4 regions of the Dickeya chrysanthemi NCPPB 402 genome follow, and region 2 is predicted to be linked to each of the others. Evidence: predicted binding sites of a transcription regulator. Region 2 holds the regulator's gene; each other region holds the start of a gene.

Region 1 (4,215 bases), 1.1 Mb from region 2:
ATCAGCAACAGATTGTTATCGAAAACATCAAGTCGCTGACGGCAGAAGCCGGCAAACCGAAGTGGAACTGGCAGGCACCGGAAGTGAACGTCGAACTGCACAACCGTGTGCAGGCGCTGTCTGAAGCTCGTTTGGGCGATGCCTATCGCATCACTGAAAAACAAGAACGCTACGCACAGGTTGATACCATCAAATCCGATGTGGTTGCGGCTCTGTTGGCAGAAGATGAAACGCTGGACGAGAACGAACTGCGCGATATTCTCGGCAGCATCGAGAAGAACGTGGTACGTAGCCGTGTGCTGCGTGGCGAACCGCGTATCGACGGCCGTGAAAAAGACATGATCCGTGGTCTGGACGTTCGTACCGGCGTGCTGCCGCGTACTCACGGTTCCGCACTGTTCACCCGTGGTGAAACTCAGGCGCTGGTGACTGCGACGCTGGGCACTGAGCGTGATGCACAGACCATCGATGAGTTGACTGGCGAGCGTACCGATCGCTTCCTGCTGCACTACAACTTCCCTCCGTACTCCGTGGGTGAAACCGGTATGGTTGGGTCGCCGAAACGCCGCGAAATCGGTCACGGTCGTCTGGCTAAACGTGGCGTGCTGGCTGTTATGCCGAAACCGGAAGCCTTCCCGTACACCGTACGTGTTGTGTCTGAAATTACCGAATCCAACGGTTCTTCTTCCATGGCGTCCGTATGTGGTGCTTCTCTGGCGCTGATGGATGCCGGCGTGCCGATCAAAGCCGCCGTTGCCGGTATCGCGATGGGTCTGGTGAAGGAAGGCGACAACTACGTTGTGCTGTCGGATATTCTGGGTGACGAAGACCACCTGGGCGATATGGACTTCAAAGTAGCCGGTAGCCGTGAAGGCGTGACCGCGTTGCAGATGGACATCAAAATCGAAGGTATCACCCGCGAAATCATGCAGGTGGCGCTGAACCAGGCCAAGGGTGCGCGTTTGCACATTCTGGGCGTGATGGAACAGGCTATCAGCACGCCGCGTGGCGATATCTCCGAATTCGCACCGCGTATTCACACCATCAAGATCAGCACCGACAAGATCAAAGATGTGATCGGTAAAGGCGGTTCTGTTATCCGTGCGCTGACCGAAGAAACCGGTACGACTATTGAGATCGAAGACGACGGTACTGTGAAGATTGCCTCGACCGATGGTGAAAAAGCCAAACACGCGATTCGCCGTATCGAAGAGATCACGGCTGAAATCGAAGTGGGTCGTATCTATCAGGGTAAAGTGACCCGTATCGTTGACTTTGGCGCTTTTGTTGCCATCGGCGGCGGCAAAGAAGGTCTGGTTCATATTTCTCAGATCGCCGACAAGCGTGTCGAGAAAGTGACCGACTACCTGCAGATGGGCCAGGAAGTGCCGGTTAAGGTGCTGGAAGTGGATCGTCAGGGTCGTGTCCGTTTGAGCATAAAAGAAGCAACCGCTCAACCTCAGGAAGCTGCTCCGGTTTCCGAGGCAGAATAATAACGGATAATCAATTGGCAGCTCCTTACAGTGTGAAGGAGCTGCGTGTATTATAAGGAACGGATATCCTTATGCTGAGCAGTCGGGGACAGGATGTTCATCCAATGTTTGTCTTCGGGAGTGGGAAATGAAGCCTTTCTTGCGCTGGTGTTATGTTGCGACAGCAATTATGCTGGCAGGATGCAGCAACACGGATTGGCGCAAAGATGCATTGCTGGCGGTTCCGTTGCAGCCTACGCTGCAGCAGGAAGTCATTCTGGCGCGCATGGAGCAAATCCTGGCGAGCCGGGCAATTACTCCCGATGAACGAGCACAGCTGTTATATGAGCGCGGAGTGCTGTATGATAGCCTCGGGTTACGGGCGTTGGCGCGAAATGATTTTTCACAAGCGCTTTCTATCCGCCCCGATATGCCGGAAGTTTTTAACTATCTCGGCATTTACTTGACGCAGGCAGGCAATTTTGATGCTGCCTATGAAGCGTTTGATTCTGTATTAGAGCTTGATCCAACTTACAATTATGCGCGTTTGAATCGGGGCATCGCTTTGTACTACGGCGGTCGCTACCTGTTGGCGCAGGATGATCTGCTAGCGTTTTATCGCGACGATCCTAATGATCCTTTCCGTTCCCTGTGGCTTTATCTGGTGGAGAGAGAAATCAATCCCGAGAAGGCCAAACTGGCGTTGAAAGAACGCTACGAGGGGGCAAAGAAAGGTGTGTGGGGATGGACGATTGTCGAATTCTACTTGGGCAACATCAACGAAAAAGCGTTGATGCAGCGCATCCAGGAAGAAGCTAAGGATAACACTTCGCTCGCCGAGCATCTCAGTGAAACTGACTTCTATTTAGGTAAGCACTACCTAAGTCTGGGGGACAAGAACACCGCCGAGGCGTTGTTCAAGCTGACGGTTGCTAACAATGTTCACAATTTTGTTGAGCACCGCTATGCATTGTTGGAATTGGCGCAGTTAGGCCAAGAGCAAGACGACCTATCAGGATCGGACCAGCAATAGCTGACGAACACCTTTCAGCCAGAGATCATGATGATTTCTTCATCGCCTTAACGGGCGAGGCTTTTTTGTTCGCTTTTTAATCCAATTTGAGCCGGTTCACACTTTTCAATGAAAATGATTGAGTATTTTCTCGACAAGTTATGTAGACTGGCCGCCATTTTGAAGTGAGGCTAAGTTTACATGGCAGAGTTTGAAACCTCTTTTGCTAGCTTGGGGCTGTCCGCTCCTATTCTGAATGCACTGTCTGAGATGGGGTATGAAAAACCGTCCCCGATTCAGGCGGAATGTATTCCTCATCTGCTCAACGGGCGCGACGTACTGGGTATGGCGCAGACCGGGAGCGGCAAGACCGCGGCGTTTTCCCTGCCGCTGCTGAACAATATCAAGGCTGACCTGAAGGCACCGCAGTTGCTGGTGCTGGCACCGACCCGTGAGCTGGCGGTGCAGGTTGCAGAAGCCTGTAACGAATTTTCCAAACACATGCAGGGCGTCAATGTGGTCGCACTGTATGGCGGCCAGCGTTATGACGTGCAGTTGCGCGCGCTGCGTCAGGGGCCGCAGGTTGTCGTCGGTACGCCGGGACGTCTGCTGGATCACCTGAAACGCGGTACGCTGGACCTGTCTAACCTGAGTGGTCTGGTGCTGGACGAAGCCGACGAAATGCTGCGCATGGGCTTTATTGAAGATGTGGAAAACATCATGGCGCAGATCCCGGCTGAGCATCAGACGGCGCTGTTCTCCGCCACCATGCCGGAGGCGATCCGTCGCATTACCCGTCGTTTCATGAACGATCCGCAGGAAGTGCGTATTCAATCCAGCGTGACCACGCGTCCGGATATCAGCCAGAGCTACTGGACGGTATACGGCATGCGTAAAAACGAAGCGCTGATCCGTTTCTTGGAAGCGGAAGATTTTGATGCTGCGATCATCTTCGTGCGTACCAAAAACGCTACGCTGGAAGTGGCCGAAGCGCTGGAGCGCAGCGGTTATAACAGCGCCGCGCTGAACGGCGACATGAACCAGGCGCTGCGTGAGCAAACGCTGGAACGTCTGAAAGACGGTCGTCTGGATATCCTGATTGCGACCGACGTGGCCGCACGTGGTCTGGATGTTGAACGCATCAGTCTGGTGGTGAACTACGATATCCCGATGGACTCCGAGTCTTACGTTCACCGCATCGGCCGTACCGGTCGTGCCGGTCGCGCTGGCCGTGCGCTGTTGTTCGTGGAAAACCGTGAGCGCCGCCTGCTGCGTAATATCGAACGCACCATGAAGCTGACGATCCCGGAAGTCGATTTGCCGAACGCCGAACTGCTGGGTCAGCGTCGTCTGGCGAAGTTTGCCGCTAAAGTACAGCAGCAACTGGAAAGCAGTGATCTGGATATGTACCGTGCGCTGCTCAGTAAACTGCAGCCGCAGGAAGAGCTGGACATCGAAACGCTGGCTGCCGCACTGCTGAAAATGGCACAGGGCGAGCGTCCGCTGATTCTGCCGCCGGATCCGGTGGTTGAGCGCCGTCCGCGTCGTGAGTTCCGCGAGCGTGATGATCGTTTCGAACGCCGTGGCGAGCGCAACGATCGTGGCCCGCGCGGTGGTGATGAGCGTCCGGCTCGTCGTGAGCGCCGCGACGTTGGTGAAATGGAGCTGTATCGGATCGAAGTGGGTCGTGACGATGGCGTAGAAGTGCGTCATATCGTGGGCGCGATTGCG
Region 2 (4,215 bases):
TCGACGATATCGTGGTGGTGGATATGAATGGGCGAGTGGTGGAAGGGCACCTTAATCCCTCCAGCGATACTGCCACCCATCTGGCACTTTACAGCGCGTTCGGCAATATCGGCGGTATTGTGCACACCCATTCGCGCCACGGCACCATCTGGGCACAGGCCGGTCGGGATATTCCGGCGCTCGGCACCACCCATGCCGATTATTTCTACGGTGATATTCCCTGTACCCGCCCGTTGAGCGAGGGCGAGATAGCCGATGATTATGAAAAAAATACCGGCCTGGTGATCGTGGAAGAATTTCAGCGCCGCGGTCTTGACCCGCTGGCGGTGCCCGGCGCGGTGATTACCGGCCATGCGCCGTTCTGTTGGGGGAAAAATGCGCTGGATGCGGTGCATAATGCACTGGTGCTTGAAGAAGTCGCCGCCATGGCGTTTTCGACCCGGCTGCTTAATGCGGACATTCATATTGATCAGGCGCTTTCTGATAAACACTATTTCAGGAAACACGGTGCCAATGCCTATTACGGCCAGCGCTGAATAGCCCGCACACGTAACATGATGTCATTGCAATAACGGCTTGAAATAAACAGTGGCAATCGGCCACGGGCTGCGCTCGCCCTCAAGTCAGAGATCCCGATATTTTCACGATTGGAAAGGAAATCGCATTATGACCAAACCTATGCTGCAAATTGCCCTTGATTCGACGGATTTGAGTACCGCTGTAGAGATTGCCGAACGTGTCGGCGGCTTTGTCGATATTATCGAAGTCGGGACGATTCTGGCTTTTGCCGAAGGGATGGCGGCGGTGCGTACCCTGCGTGAGCGTCATCCGAACCACATTATCGTTTGCGACATGAAAACCACCGACGGCGGCGCAATTTTGGCGCGCATGGCGTTTTCCGCCGGTGCTAACTGGATCACGGTGTCCGCCGCCGCGCACGTGGCCACTATCGCCGCCTGTAAGAAAGTGGCTGATGAATTCGGCGGGGAGATCCAGATTGAACTGTACGGCAACTGGAATCTGGATGACGCCAGACAGTGGGTTGCGATGGGGATTACCCAGGCCATTTACCACCGTTCCCGCGATGCGGAGCTGGCCGGCGTCAATTGGACTTCCGCCGATCTTGGCAGAATGCGTGCGCTGTCTGAGCTGGGGCTTGAGCTGTCGATTACCGGCGGCATCGTGCCGGAGGATATCCACCTGTTTGACGGCATCAGCGCCAAGGCGTTTATCGCCGGTCGCGCCCTCGCGTCTGAGAGCGGCAAAGCCACCGCAGAGGCGTTGCGTACCGAGATCAACAAGTACTGGTAAGACGCGAACGTGGATGCCAGACAGGTGCGTTAGGATGGTACAACGGTCTGAAACAAGGAGGGCGGCCAGATGGCCGCCCTGTCGGATGAGGGATGGGGATCAGCGCGTACCGTACACCACGATGGTTTTACCGTGGGCGGAGATCAGGTTTTGATCTTCCAGCATCTTCAGGATACGGCCGACGGTTTCGCGGGAACAGCCGACGATCTGGCCGATTTCCTGACGAGTGATCTTGATTTGCATACCGTCCGGGTGCGTCATGGCATCCGGCTGTTTAGCCAGGTTCAGCAAGGTCTGCGCGATACGACCGGTTACGTCGAGGAACGCCAGATTACCGACTTTCTGCGATGTAACTTGCAGGCGACGCGCCATCTGCGATGACAACCGCATCAGAATATCCGGGTTGACTTGAATTAGCTGGCGGAATTTCTTATAGGAAATCTCAGCGACTTCACAGGCGGTTTTCGCCCGCACCCACGCACTGCGTTCCTGCCCATCTTCAAATAAGCCAAGTTCGCCAATAAAATCGCCCTGATTCAGATAAGACAGAATCATTTCCTTGCCTTCTTCATCCTTGATTAGCACGGCAACCGAGCCTTTCACGATGTAGTAAAGCGTCTCTGCTTTTTCACCCTGATGAATAAGGGTGCTCTTCGATGGGTACTTGTGAATGTGGCAATGAGAAAGGAACCATTCGAGAGTCGGGTCTGTTTGCGGTTTGCCGAGAACCATTCGCTGTTATCCTCTGTTTGTAATTCACTGCGCAAATCACAGGGCTCAGAGTTCCCTGTACGGCGTGATAACATAGTTATAATTCAATTCCGTTCTGGCGGAATGACGTCAGGGAATATACTGAGGCTGTCTATACACGTCATATTCAGATTGCGGATGCGTTGGTCTGAATCATTCAGCGCATATCGGATGACGCCAGTAAGCCGGTGGCGGGCCTGACGAAGACTCAACACACGCGGTTACGCTTTTGTTTGTAACACAGGTTGAGTGTAGTGTCTCGTGTTGTCTCGCTTCAGCATGATTAAGCTCTGATTATCAGGCTTTTTTGTACATAAGCGGTGCAAAATTTCAAAAATAATTGATTGAGGACAAATTTATGCAGGCTCGGGTGAAATGGGTTGAAGGGTTGACGTTTCTGGGTGAATCCGCGTCCGGGCATCAACTGCTGATGGACGGCAACGCCGGCGACAAAGCGCCCAGCCCGATGGAAATGGTGCTGATGGCAGCAGGCGGATGCAGCGCCATCGATGTGGTGTCTATTCTGCAAAAAGGCCGTCACGATGTGGTGGATTGCGAGGTTCGCCTGACGTCGGAACGCCGTGAAGAGGCGCCGCGCCTGTTCACCGCCATTAACCTGCATTTTATTGTGACCGGCAAAGGGTTGAGCGATAAAGCCGTGGAGCGCGCGGTATCGCTGTCGGCGGAAAAGTACTGCTCGGTGGCGCTGATGCTGGAAAAAGCGGTTAACGTGACCCACAGCCATGAAGTGATCGCGCTGGACTAATGCGTCTGACTACGGCGGTTTGCTCCTGTTGCCGCCGCATCCTGCAAAGCCGCTACCGTCGGCTATTAATCAATTTTATTGCCTTCGATCAACCGCTGCACCAGCGGCATCATGATTAACTCCATCGCCAGCCCCATTTTGCCGCCCGGCACCACCAGCGTATTGATGTGGGAAATGAATGAGCCTTGCAACATCGCCAGCAGGTAAGGGTAATCAATATGGTCCAGACCCTGAAAGTGGATCACCACGAAACTTTCGTCCATCGAGGGAATGGCTTTGGCGGCGAACGGATTAGAGGTGTCTACCGTCGGCACGCGCTGGAAGTTGATGTGGGTACGGGAAAACTGCGGCGTGATGTAGGTGATGTAATCTTCCATTGAGCGCACGACGGAATCCATCACCGCCTCGCGGGAGTGACCGCGCTCGTTGATATCGCGCACCAGTTTTTGGATCCACTCCAGGTTGACGATCGGCACCACGCCCACCAGCAGGTCGACATGCTGCGCCACATCATGCTGGTCGGTGACCACGCCGCCGTGCAACCCTTCGTAGAACAGCAGGTCGGTCGGTTCCGGCATCGGTTCCCAGGGCGTGAAGGTGCCCGGCACTTGATTGTAGGGAATGGCTTCGTCGTAGGTGTGCAGGTATTTGCGGGTCTGGCCGGTGCCGCTGCGGCCGTATTCAATAAACGTGTGTTCCAGTTGGCTGAAATCGTTCGCTTCCGGCCCGAAATAGCTGATGTGGCGCCCCAGATCCCGCGCCTTGCGGATCGCCATGTCCATTTCCGGCCGGGTATAGCGGTGATAGCTGTCGCCATCCACCAGTGCGGCGCGCAGATTCAGTTGCTGGAAAATTTTGCGAAACGCCAGGCTGGTGGTGGTAGTCCCCGCGCCGCTGGAGCCGGTGACCGCGATAATCGGATGCTGGTGCGACATGGTGTGTAACCTCCGGTGAATGGGGCAATCTCCGGTAATCCGGTAAATAGGGGCAACCCCGGTCAGAGATATCTGAGCATTGTTAGCATGTTTATACCGCGGTGACACGCCAATTTACGTTTTTAACCGATTGATTCAGGGCTAATACCGCTCACCGCTGCTGAGCTGGCGGCGGGGCATGATATTGACGGTTTCATGCAGTTCCGACCATACCAGCACGACCTCGCCGTGTGCCAATTGTTGGCGTACGTCCGCGACTTTTTCGTCGAGCGTGCGCTCCTGCTCGCCGTAGTCGGTGCCTTCGCGCAGGACGAACGATTCAATCAGATTTTGCAGTGTTTCCGGTGCCAGTTCTTGCCAGGGAATGATCATGCGTTCTGCTCCAGATAAGGGGTGAACCAGCTTGGGGATCCGCTGTTCCAGCCACAACTCAGGCTGGTGCCATGTGCCGCC
Region 3 (4,215 bases), 220 kb from region 2:
CTTAGGTATAGGTTGATACTATACTTTCGTGCCGTTATGGTCAGGTTGGGCTGTCGCATGCGATTTTGGGAGAGTTAGATGTCTATATCATTCTCTAACGTTGACTTCATCAATAGCACAATACAAAACTTTATTGACAGGAAGTTAAAAAGTTACGGCGATCTTAAGTACGCCTATTTGATCATGAACAAGAAGAAACCGACGGATGTCGTGATCATTTCCAATTATCCGCCGGAGTGGGTTGATGTTTACCGCAGCAATAACTATCAGCATATTGACCCGGTAATACTGACGGCGATTAATAAGATATCTCCCTTCTCCTGGGATGATGACCTGGTTATCAGTTCAAAACTGAAATTCTCCAGAATATTCAACCTCTCCAAAGAATATGACATTGTTAACGGTTATACGTTTGTCTTACATGATCCGGGTAACAATTTGGCGACGCTGTCTTTCATGGTTGAGGAACACCGCAGCAGCGAGCTGGAAGAGATTATTCAGAATAATAGAGACAAGCTGCAAATGCTGTTGATCTCGGCCCATGAAAAGCTCACCTCCCTTCATCGGGAGATGAGCAGAAACAGGCACAATAGTAAGTCGCAGGAAGCCGATATTTTTTCACAAAGAGAAAATGAAATTCTCTACTGGGCAAGTATGGGAAAAACGTATCATGAGATTGCGCTTATTCTTGGTATTACCACCAGTACTGTAAAATTTCATATCGGCAATGTCGTGAAAAAACTGGGTGTGCTGAATGCCAAACATGCGATTCGACTTGGCGTTGAAATGAATCTGATCAAGCCAGTGGAACCAGTAAAGGCAAGGTCTTAAGCTGTTCGGATTCCGCTTTCGTCATTTGTGTTATGCGTTCAATCAGCGCATGCCGGCTTTCATCGTCAGTGGGCAGGTGCAGCAGATAAATACGCTCTTGTTTTTCCGATAACCCTTGCTGGATGATGGATATACGCCAGCCTGAACGTTTTAACAAGGTTAGCATCGGGTGGCTGACAATGGTGAGTATCCCATCGTAGTGACACTTTCTGGCGTAATTGATCATGGCAAGGAATAGCGTCAGGCACGCCGGGTTACGGGTACCAATCAAATTTCTTACCCGGTCACGATCAACGAAGAAGCGGCTGGATTCGATATAATTCCCTTCGGGGATTTTGAGATTATCGAAATAAGAGAAGAATGTGCCGGTAATCATGTTGGGATATTGCATTTCGATAAATCTGACGCTACAAATAACTTTTCCTTCTTTGATACCTAAAAGATAGGTTGTCTTTTCATTATCATACTCGTCAAACTCCATCCCGTTAATACAGTTAACAGCCCAGTCCAGACGGTCCTTAAATGTATCTTTTCGTAATGTAAACACCTCATCCAGCTTGTTATTTGACATTAAACTAAAATTCACATCAAATATTTCTAACATTTGTCCTCCTGTTATCACTTTTATGTCTTTTGGCATGGAAGTTTGTCTGATGGTATATATGGTAACGTTTTTACCACTCACTTTTCCAGCGTGATTATTTTCATCCGTTTAGGAAACTTTGGGGTTTGTTCGTTGACATTTCATTTCCTTTTTTATCTTAAGCCGCGACCAGGTAATCTGTTTTTATTGCATAAAGTATGCCTGACTCGTTGAACGGTAATTCACAAAAGTCATTATTATTCTGGTAATGGTGTGAATGCTTCCTGCGTGATGCGCACGTATTGTGTTATCGGAGATAGGGGAAGAAAGAGTGTGATGGCCGCCACCCCGGATATGCACGGCAGGAAGGCGATGATACATATGGATTAAGGTAATAGGTTTCGTGAACATCTCTTACTACCGCGTGATAGTCGTGAATGAGAGTAAAGAAAGTTGCCCTTCCATGCGGATCCCTCTGACGGTAGGTGATGTGTCATCGTAGTCAGAAATGCATGTTATCTCGCCATAGGTATGTGTAGCTCGGTGGCGTTTCTCTGGCCTCTTTGCGTCTTAAGGTGTGTTGACCTATCAGGGAAGACGCACTCTCTCCTCAGCATGTTGCTCTCTTCAGTGGCCGTTATCGGCTTTAACACACCTTGTTCAGCATCGGTCCCGCTCGGATGCGAGAAAGTGATGTCGGTAACGTGATGAAAAAACATAGTTTTCATCTTCCTGACATAGGAATGTGATATGGATCGCACTTTTTGTGAAATGCGATATAGTTACTATAGTGATAATTGACTTGTCATTTACGAGCCCATCAACAACGAAAACGTAAAAAAGGAAACCACCATGAATATGAAAGCTATCTTTACTGCCATCGCACTGAGCACTCTGTCTGTCGGCGCTTTTGCTGCAACTGAAATCCAATACCCGCAGGGCCAGGAAATGGGGAGTGTCTCTGCCAGTGCCAACACGCTCGACAGCCTGCAGGCTAAACTGGCTGCGAAAGCCGATGCCGCTGGTGCCAAGTCGTTCCAGATAACCGCTGTTCAGGGTAACGACACACTGCACGGCAATGCTGTTCTGTATAAATAATGTGACTGGTGAAGTTGGGAAACATACTTTTCCCCTTCCTCAATAATCATCATCAATCATCACCCTCCCTGTGTCTGTTTTTTATGCTGTTGTTAACCGGGCTTCGGCCCGGTTTTTTTATTTCAGGATGACTCCAGCACCGGACTTCGCTGGACTACGCCCAAACTCTATGCAGCATATTTATCAATAACTTAGTATATTTCAACATATGCCGGTGCTTTCCGAAACCTGACCCGACTTCCCTGCTGGTGGCCCCTATGAGGCTCTTGGGGATCGGGTCTTTCCGAGGAGTCATCATGGCAAAGATCAAGCTCACCAAGTCCGCTGTCGATGCGGCACAACCCCAGGCGCAGGCGGATACCCTGGTGCCCGGCTTCTTGTGCAAGATTACCCCATCGGGCCGCAAGGTGTTCATGCTTCAGTACCGCACGAACGCTGGCGAGCGCCGCAAGCCCGCTTTGGGCCAGTACGGGGAACTGACAGTCGAACAGGCCCGCTCGCTGGCACAGGAATGGCTGGCCCAGGTGCGCCGGGGCGGCGATCCCAGCGCGGACAAGACGGCGGCGCGCAAGGCGCCCACGGTCAAGGAGTTGTGCACGAAGTTCATGACGGATTACTCCAGGGTGCGCAACAAGCCCAGCACGCAGGAAGGCGACCAGAGCGTCATCGACCGCAACATCGTTCCGATTATCGGTCGCATGAAGGTTCAGGACGTGAAGCGCCCGGACGTGGCCGGGATGATGAAGAAGATGACGCACAAGCCGGCCGATGCGAACCGGACGTTCAGTGTCATGCGTCGGATGTTCAATCTGGCCGAGGTGTGGGGCTACCGCCCGGACGGCACCAATCCGTGCCGCCACGTCCCGATGTACCCGGCAGGGCCACCCACCTCATCAGCGACGAGGACATGGGCAAGCTGTTCCGGCAGATCGAAAAGACCGAAGCCGAAGAACTGGAGAACTACGTCATCCCGCTGGCGATCCGCCTGCAATTCGAGTTCTCCGGTCGCCGTGGAGAAATTTGCCCGCTCGAATGGCCTTGGCTGGACTTCGAGAACCGGCGCGTATCTTGGCCCGACAGCAAGACCGGCAGCATGTCCAAGCCCATGAGCGAGGAAGCCTATCGGCTGCTTTCGGCGGCACCGCGCTTGGAGGGCCGGAGGGCGGACTACGGCGAGGAGGTCGTGTTGACGCTGGCGGCGCAGTTGGTGAAGGAATACGGCAGCAGTTTTGCGGTCAAGAACCTGCGCCGCATGGTGCAGTGCGCCACCACCTTCCCCGACGAGCAGATTGTCGTATCACTGATACGACAATTGAGCTGGACGCACTTCATCGCCCTGATCCCGCTGAAAGACCCGCTCCAGCGGGACTACTACGCGCAGATGGCCAGCGCCGAACGCTGGAGCGTGCGGATGCTGCGCGAACGCATCGACTCGATGCTGTACGAACGCAAGGCACTGTCCAAGAAGCCGGACGAAACGATTGCGCAGGAGTTGGCGACTCTGCGCGATGTGCAGCGCATGACACCGGCCCTGGTCATGCGCGACCCGTACATCCTCGACTTCCCGGGGCTGCGGGATACCTGGCAGGAAGGCGACCTGGAGGCGGCGATCATCCGTGAAATGGAATCTTTCCTGTTGGAGCTGGGCGCGGGCTTTTCCTTCCTCACCCGGCAAAAGCGCATCCAGATCGACGACGAGGATT
Region 4 (4,215 bases), 420 kb from region 2:
TTACTCCTGCTTTACGCCGTATTGCTTACCAACGGCCGCGGCCATCAGCGTTTCCTGTGTCGCCTGTTCAATCGGGAACTCGCCGCTCAGACGCCCTTCGTGCATCACGATGATGCGATCGCTCATCCCTAGTACTTCGGGCATTTCCGACGACACCAGAATGATGCTTAATCCTTCCTGCTTGAACTGGTTGATTAATTGATAGATTTCTTTTTTGGCGCCGACATCCACACCGCGGGTCGGCTCATCCAGAATCAATACCTTGGGACGCGTCATCAGCCCGCGGGCAATCGCCACTTTTTGCTGATTACCGCCAGACAACAGCCCAATCGGCTGAGACATGGACGGCGTGCGAATATTGAACATACGGATGAAATCGCCCACCGCCTGTTGTTCATCGCCGTGCCGCAACGACCCCGCCGCGTTACTGAAATAACGCAACGCCGTCAGGGACATGTTTTCCTTCACCGACATGCCGAGCACCAGCCCGTCTCGTTTACGGTCTTCGGAAATATAGACGATGCCGTTGGCGAGTCCGTCCTGCGGGCTGCGGGCTACCACGTCATTACCGTCCAGAGAGACTTTGCCGTGAGTATGCGGCAACGCGCCATACAGCACTTTCATCAATTCGGTGCGACCGGCGCCCATTAATCCGGCCACCCCGAGAATTTCACCTTTACGCAGGGTGAAGCTCACGTTTTCCACCCCTGGGCCGGACAATTCGCTAACCTGCAAACGCACATCGCCGGGTGCCTGATCGAGACGGGGATACTGATCTTCCAGCTTACGTCCCACCATCATTTCAATCAGTGAGTCTTCCTGTAATTCGCTCACCGAGCGCTCGCCAATAAACTGGCCGTCACGGAACACGGTCACATCGTCGCAAATTTCAAAAATTTCTTTCAATCGGTGAGAAATATAGACAATGCCGCAGCCTTGAGACTGCAATTCCCGGATAACGCTAAACAGCGATGCGGTTTCGGTATCCGTCAATGCGTCGGTGGGTTCATCCATGATGATGACCCGAGACTCAAAGCTCAGCACTTTGGCGATTTCAACCATTTGCTGATCGCCAATCGACAATTCCCCGACCAGACGACGGCTGTCATAACGCAGATTCAACCGCTTAAGCAGTTTATCCGCCTCGATATACATTCGTTTCCAGTCAATACGCCCCAGACGGTTGGTAAATTCACGTCCAAGGAAAATATTTTCCGCAATAGTCAGTTGAGGAATCAGGTTCAGTTCCTGATGAATAATGCCGATCCCAGCTTCCTGAGAGGCTTTAGGGCCGCTGAAATCAACATCACTCCCCAGAAACTGGATACTGCCAGCATCCCGACGGTAAATGCCCGTCAGCACTTTCATCATGGTGGATTTGCCGGCACCGTTTTCTCCCACCAGCGCCATCACTTTGCCTGGATAAACATTTAATGCTGCGCCAGACAACGCTTTAACGCCGGGAAAAGTTTTGGTGATGCCTTGCAATTGCAGTAAAGGTTGCATCGCTACCTCAGAAGGTGACGCCAGCACAAAGAATCACATTCGCATAGGGAGAACATTCCCCGGTACGAATAATGGCTCGGCTTTGGCCAGTTTGTTTTTTAAACTCTTCGTGGCTGACGTAATGCAGTGAAATGGTATTTCCCTGGTGTTGTTCAAGTTGTGCTAACTGCTTTAGTAATGCGTCATGGAGCAGCGTATTTTTCTCGACGATTTCCTGAGCCAGGATTGCAGCTTCAACCTGCATCTCCGCCGTCACCACATCCAACACCTGTAAAAAGCCAGGAACGTTATGGGTCAAAGCCAAATCAATACGGCTTGTGGTTTCCGGAATCGGCAAACCGGCATCGGCAATCACAACCTGGTCGGTATGTCCCAGTTGGGAAATCACCGACGAGATATCGGAATTAAGTAACACGCCTTTTTTCATTGTATTTACCCTGAGAGCGAAACGTTTCGCTTGTGCAGTAAGTGTAGAAAAAGAACAGTAGAAGGCAACGATTATCTTATGAAAATGTGATCGTTATCGAAACGTTTCGTTGGCGTAATAATAAGGAAGATGTTAAGTGATTATCCCCCTCAATCACTCGAGTTACAGGACAACACCCATTGCGTGTTGAACAACGCAACGCGTTGGCCCGCCAGGACAAGGCCCATTAAGAGCCTTGTAACACGGCGACCGAGTGACAAATTCGTTGGGAACGAATTTGCCCCGCCAACGGCTGGCCTTCGGTGAGAGACAGGATGCCTCTCATTTCATCCTCTGGAGTTTACTCAGGTCAGTGATTCGGATGAGCGACAACGCAGCCGGGAGCCAGAGTTGAACGCAGTTCGCTGCGGCGCTAAAAGGGCGAGTCCCAAAGATGGGCCGAGTCATAACCGGCAACGTGGAGTAATACGGGTATAAAAACACTAAAAATGCCTGGCAGTGCGCAAAAAGCGGGTTAAGACCCGCCCGATAGCATGGGATTATTTCTGAATCTTCCGTATCTGTTTCACATCCAGTTGAACCGAACCAAATTCTTTGTCCAGCTCACCTTTCAGTTCCACCAAGTCTTCCGGAGTAATCGTTTGACCTTCCCATCGCTTATCATCGATCTCCACCACCAGCGTGCCGGTGGCGTCATGAAACTGATAGTCATTGCTACCCACCCGCTGGGTAATATTGCCCTGCAATCGGACCCAACTGTCGTCGCGCATTTCTTTAGCTTGCGCCACCGTCGTCAGGCTAGCGTCCGGACCGTAAAAACCGCCGCTCTGAGGAGTGGCCGAACCCGAGGTATTCGGACCGAGAAATCCCCCATTCTGAGCGGCAGATAACGAGGCGGAAAACAATGCCGCAACAACAACCAGTACCACGCGTTTCTTCATGAAATGATCTCCTGATGGATTAAGCCGGATGTGGCTACTGCTAGCTACTAGACCAAAAAGTTCTTAACAGGATCTTAAAACCCGCGGCGTTTCGGCGTTATTTCTCCGGATTGCGGGCCGTCTCGCGCCATGGCGCGGTCGTCCTGTTCATCAATGGCGGAAAAACGTATAAACACCCAGAAAAGGCAGGAGGGACGATGCGTATATTGGTAATCGAGGATGACCGTCTGATTGGCGACGGTATCAAAGCCGGGCTAATCAAACTCGGGTTTAACGTCGACTGGTTTACCCAAGGCCGGGAAGGCATGAATGCGCTCACCAGCGCACCTTATGACGCGGTGTTGCTGGATCTCAGCCTGCCCGAAATCGACGGGCTGGATATTTTACGACAATGGCGCCAACACGGGTACGACGTTCCCGTACTTGTAGTGACCGCGCGCGATGCCCTTGAACAACGCGTCCAAGGGTTGCAGCAAGGCGCCGACGATTACCTTTGCAAACCTTTCGAGCTGGCGGAGGTCGCCGCCCGTTTGCAGGCGCTAATCCGCAGACGTTATGGTCAATTGCAGCCCGTGCTCAGGCACGGCGCCGTCACACTGGATCTGGGGTCACGCCAGGTCACCCACAACGGCGTATCACTGGCACTAAAATCACGCGAACTGGCATTGCTGGAACTGTTTCTGATGAACCCTACCCACATCCTTACCCGCAACCAGTTAGAGGAAAAACTCTACAGTTGGGATGACGAGGTATCGAGCAATGCGGTAGAAGTGCATATCCATCATCTGCGCCGAAAACTCGGCAACCATTTCATTCGTACGGTACATGGCGTGGGGTACACACTGGGAGCGGTTGATGCCGAAGCTTAACCTGCGGTTGCGGTTACTATTGGGTTTTACGTTACTGATGCTGCTCATCGGCGGAATTGCCGCGATACTGTCATGGATACAAACCCGCCATAACATCAATGCGTTGTTTGATACCCAACAAATGCTATTTGCCAGTCGTCTGGCCGCTATCGACCCACAAAACTGGCAGCAAAACTCCCCGGTTTTACCCTCGTATCCCAAACTGTCACGCCATCAGCGTGGTGAATTCGACGATGACGCACTGGCATTCGCTATTTTTAGCCGTGACGGCAAGATGATTTTAAATGATGGCGAGAACGGCAGAAATTTTATCTTTGACTATCAGCAGAATGGTTTTACTGATTCCCGTTTGCGGGACGACGACGATACATGGCGTCTGGTATGGCTGGCCACCAAAGATCACCGCTATGTGGTAGTCGTAGGGCAGGAGTGGGATTACCGTCAGGATATGACGCTGGATATCGTGAAAACC

What was found. Region 2 encodes CRP, which controls carbon source genes, mostly activating them, when cyclic AMP is high. Its sites were predicted from a motif close to ATGTGANNNNNNTCACAT; they were not measured.
Region 1: yrbN (protein YrbN) is a predicted target of CRP. The motif match lies at 2,590-2,607, and genes of this name have one in related genera.
Region 3: bhsA (multiple stress resistance protein BhsA) is a predicted target of CRP. The motif match lies at 2,158-2,175, and genes of this name have one in related genera.
Region 4: rbsD (D-ribose pyranase) is a predicted target of CRP. The motif match lies at 2,018-2,035, and genes of this name have one in related genera.

Annotation. Positions count from the first base shown of each region.
Region 1 covers NZ_CM001974.1:3,927,612-3,931,826, reverse strand. Annotated here, with positions in the region: gene pnp (polyribonucleotide nucleotidyltransferase) at 1-1,493, shown strand, start outside; gene nlpI (lipoprotein NlpI) at 1,621-2,505, shown strand; gene yrbN (protein YrbN) at 2,614-2,673, shown strand; gene DCH402_RS17305 (DEAD/DEAH family ATP-dependent RNA helicase) at 2,686-4,215, shown strand, end outside.
Region 2 covers NZ_CM001974.1:350,087-354,301, forward strand. Annotated here, with positions in the region: gene DCH402_RS01635 (L-ribulose-5-phosphate 4-epimerase) at 1-536, shown strand, start outside; gene DCH402_RS01640 (3-keto-L-gulonate-6-phosphate decarboxylase UlaD) at 667-1,311, shown strand; gene crp (cAMP-activated global transcriptional regulator CRP) at 1,411-2,043, opposite strand; gene DCH402_RS01650 (OsmC family protein) at 2,420-2,827, shown strand; gene DCH402_RS01655 (phosphoribulokinase) at 2,893-3,762, opposite strand; gene DCH402_RS01660 (YheU family protein) at 3,904-4,134, opposite strand; gene DCH402_RS22710 (hypothetical protein) at 4,131-4,215, opposite strand, start outside.
Region 3 covers NZ_CM001974.1:125,650-129,864, forward strand. Annotated here, with positions in the region: gene DCH402_RS00675 (helix-turn-helix transcriptional regulator) at 79-831, shown strand; gene DCH402_RS00680 (acyl-homoserine-lactone synthase) at 797-1,435, opposite strand; gene bhsA (multiple stress resistance protein BhsA) at 2,267-2,512, shown strand; gene DCH402_RS22705 (Arm DNA-binding domain-containing protein) at 2,809-3,621, shown strand; partial or broken gene DCH402_RS22580 (PDDEXK nuclease domain-containing protein) at 3,618-4,215, shown strand, end outside.
Region 4 covers NZ_CM001974.1:4,599,710-4,603,924, forward strand. Annotated here, with positions in the region: gene rbsA (ribose ABC transporter ATP-binding protein RbsA) at 1-1,506, opposite strand; gene rbsD (D-ribose pyranase) at 1,514-1,933, opposite strand; gene DCH402_RS20405 (YgiW/YdeI family stress tolerance OB fold protein) at 2,473-2,874, opposite strand; gene qseB (quorum sensing response regulator transcription factor QseB) at 3,072-3,743, shown strand; gene qseC (quorum sensing histidine kinase QseC) at 3,730-4,215, shown strand, end outside.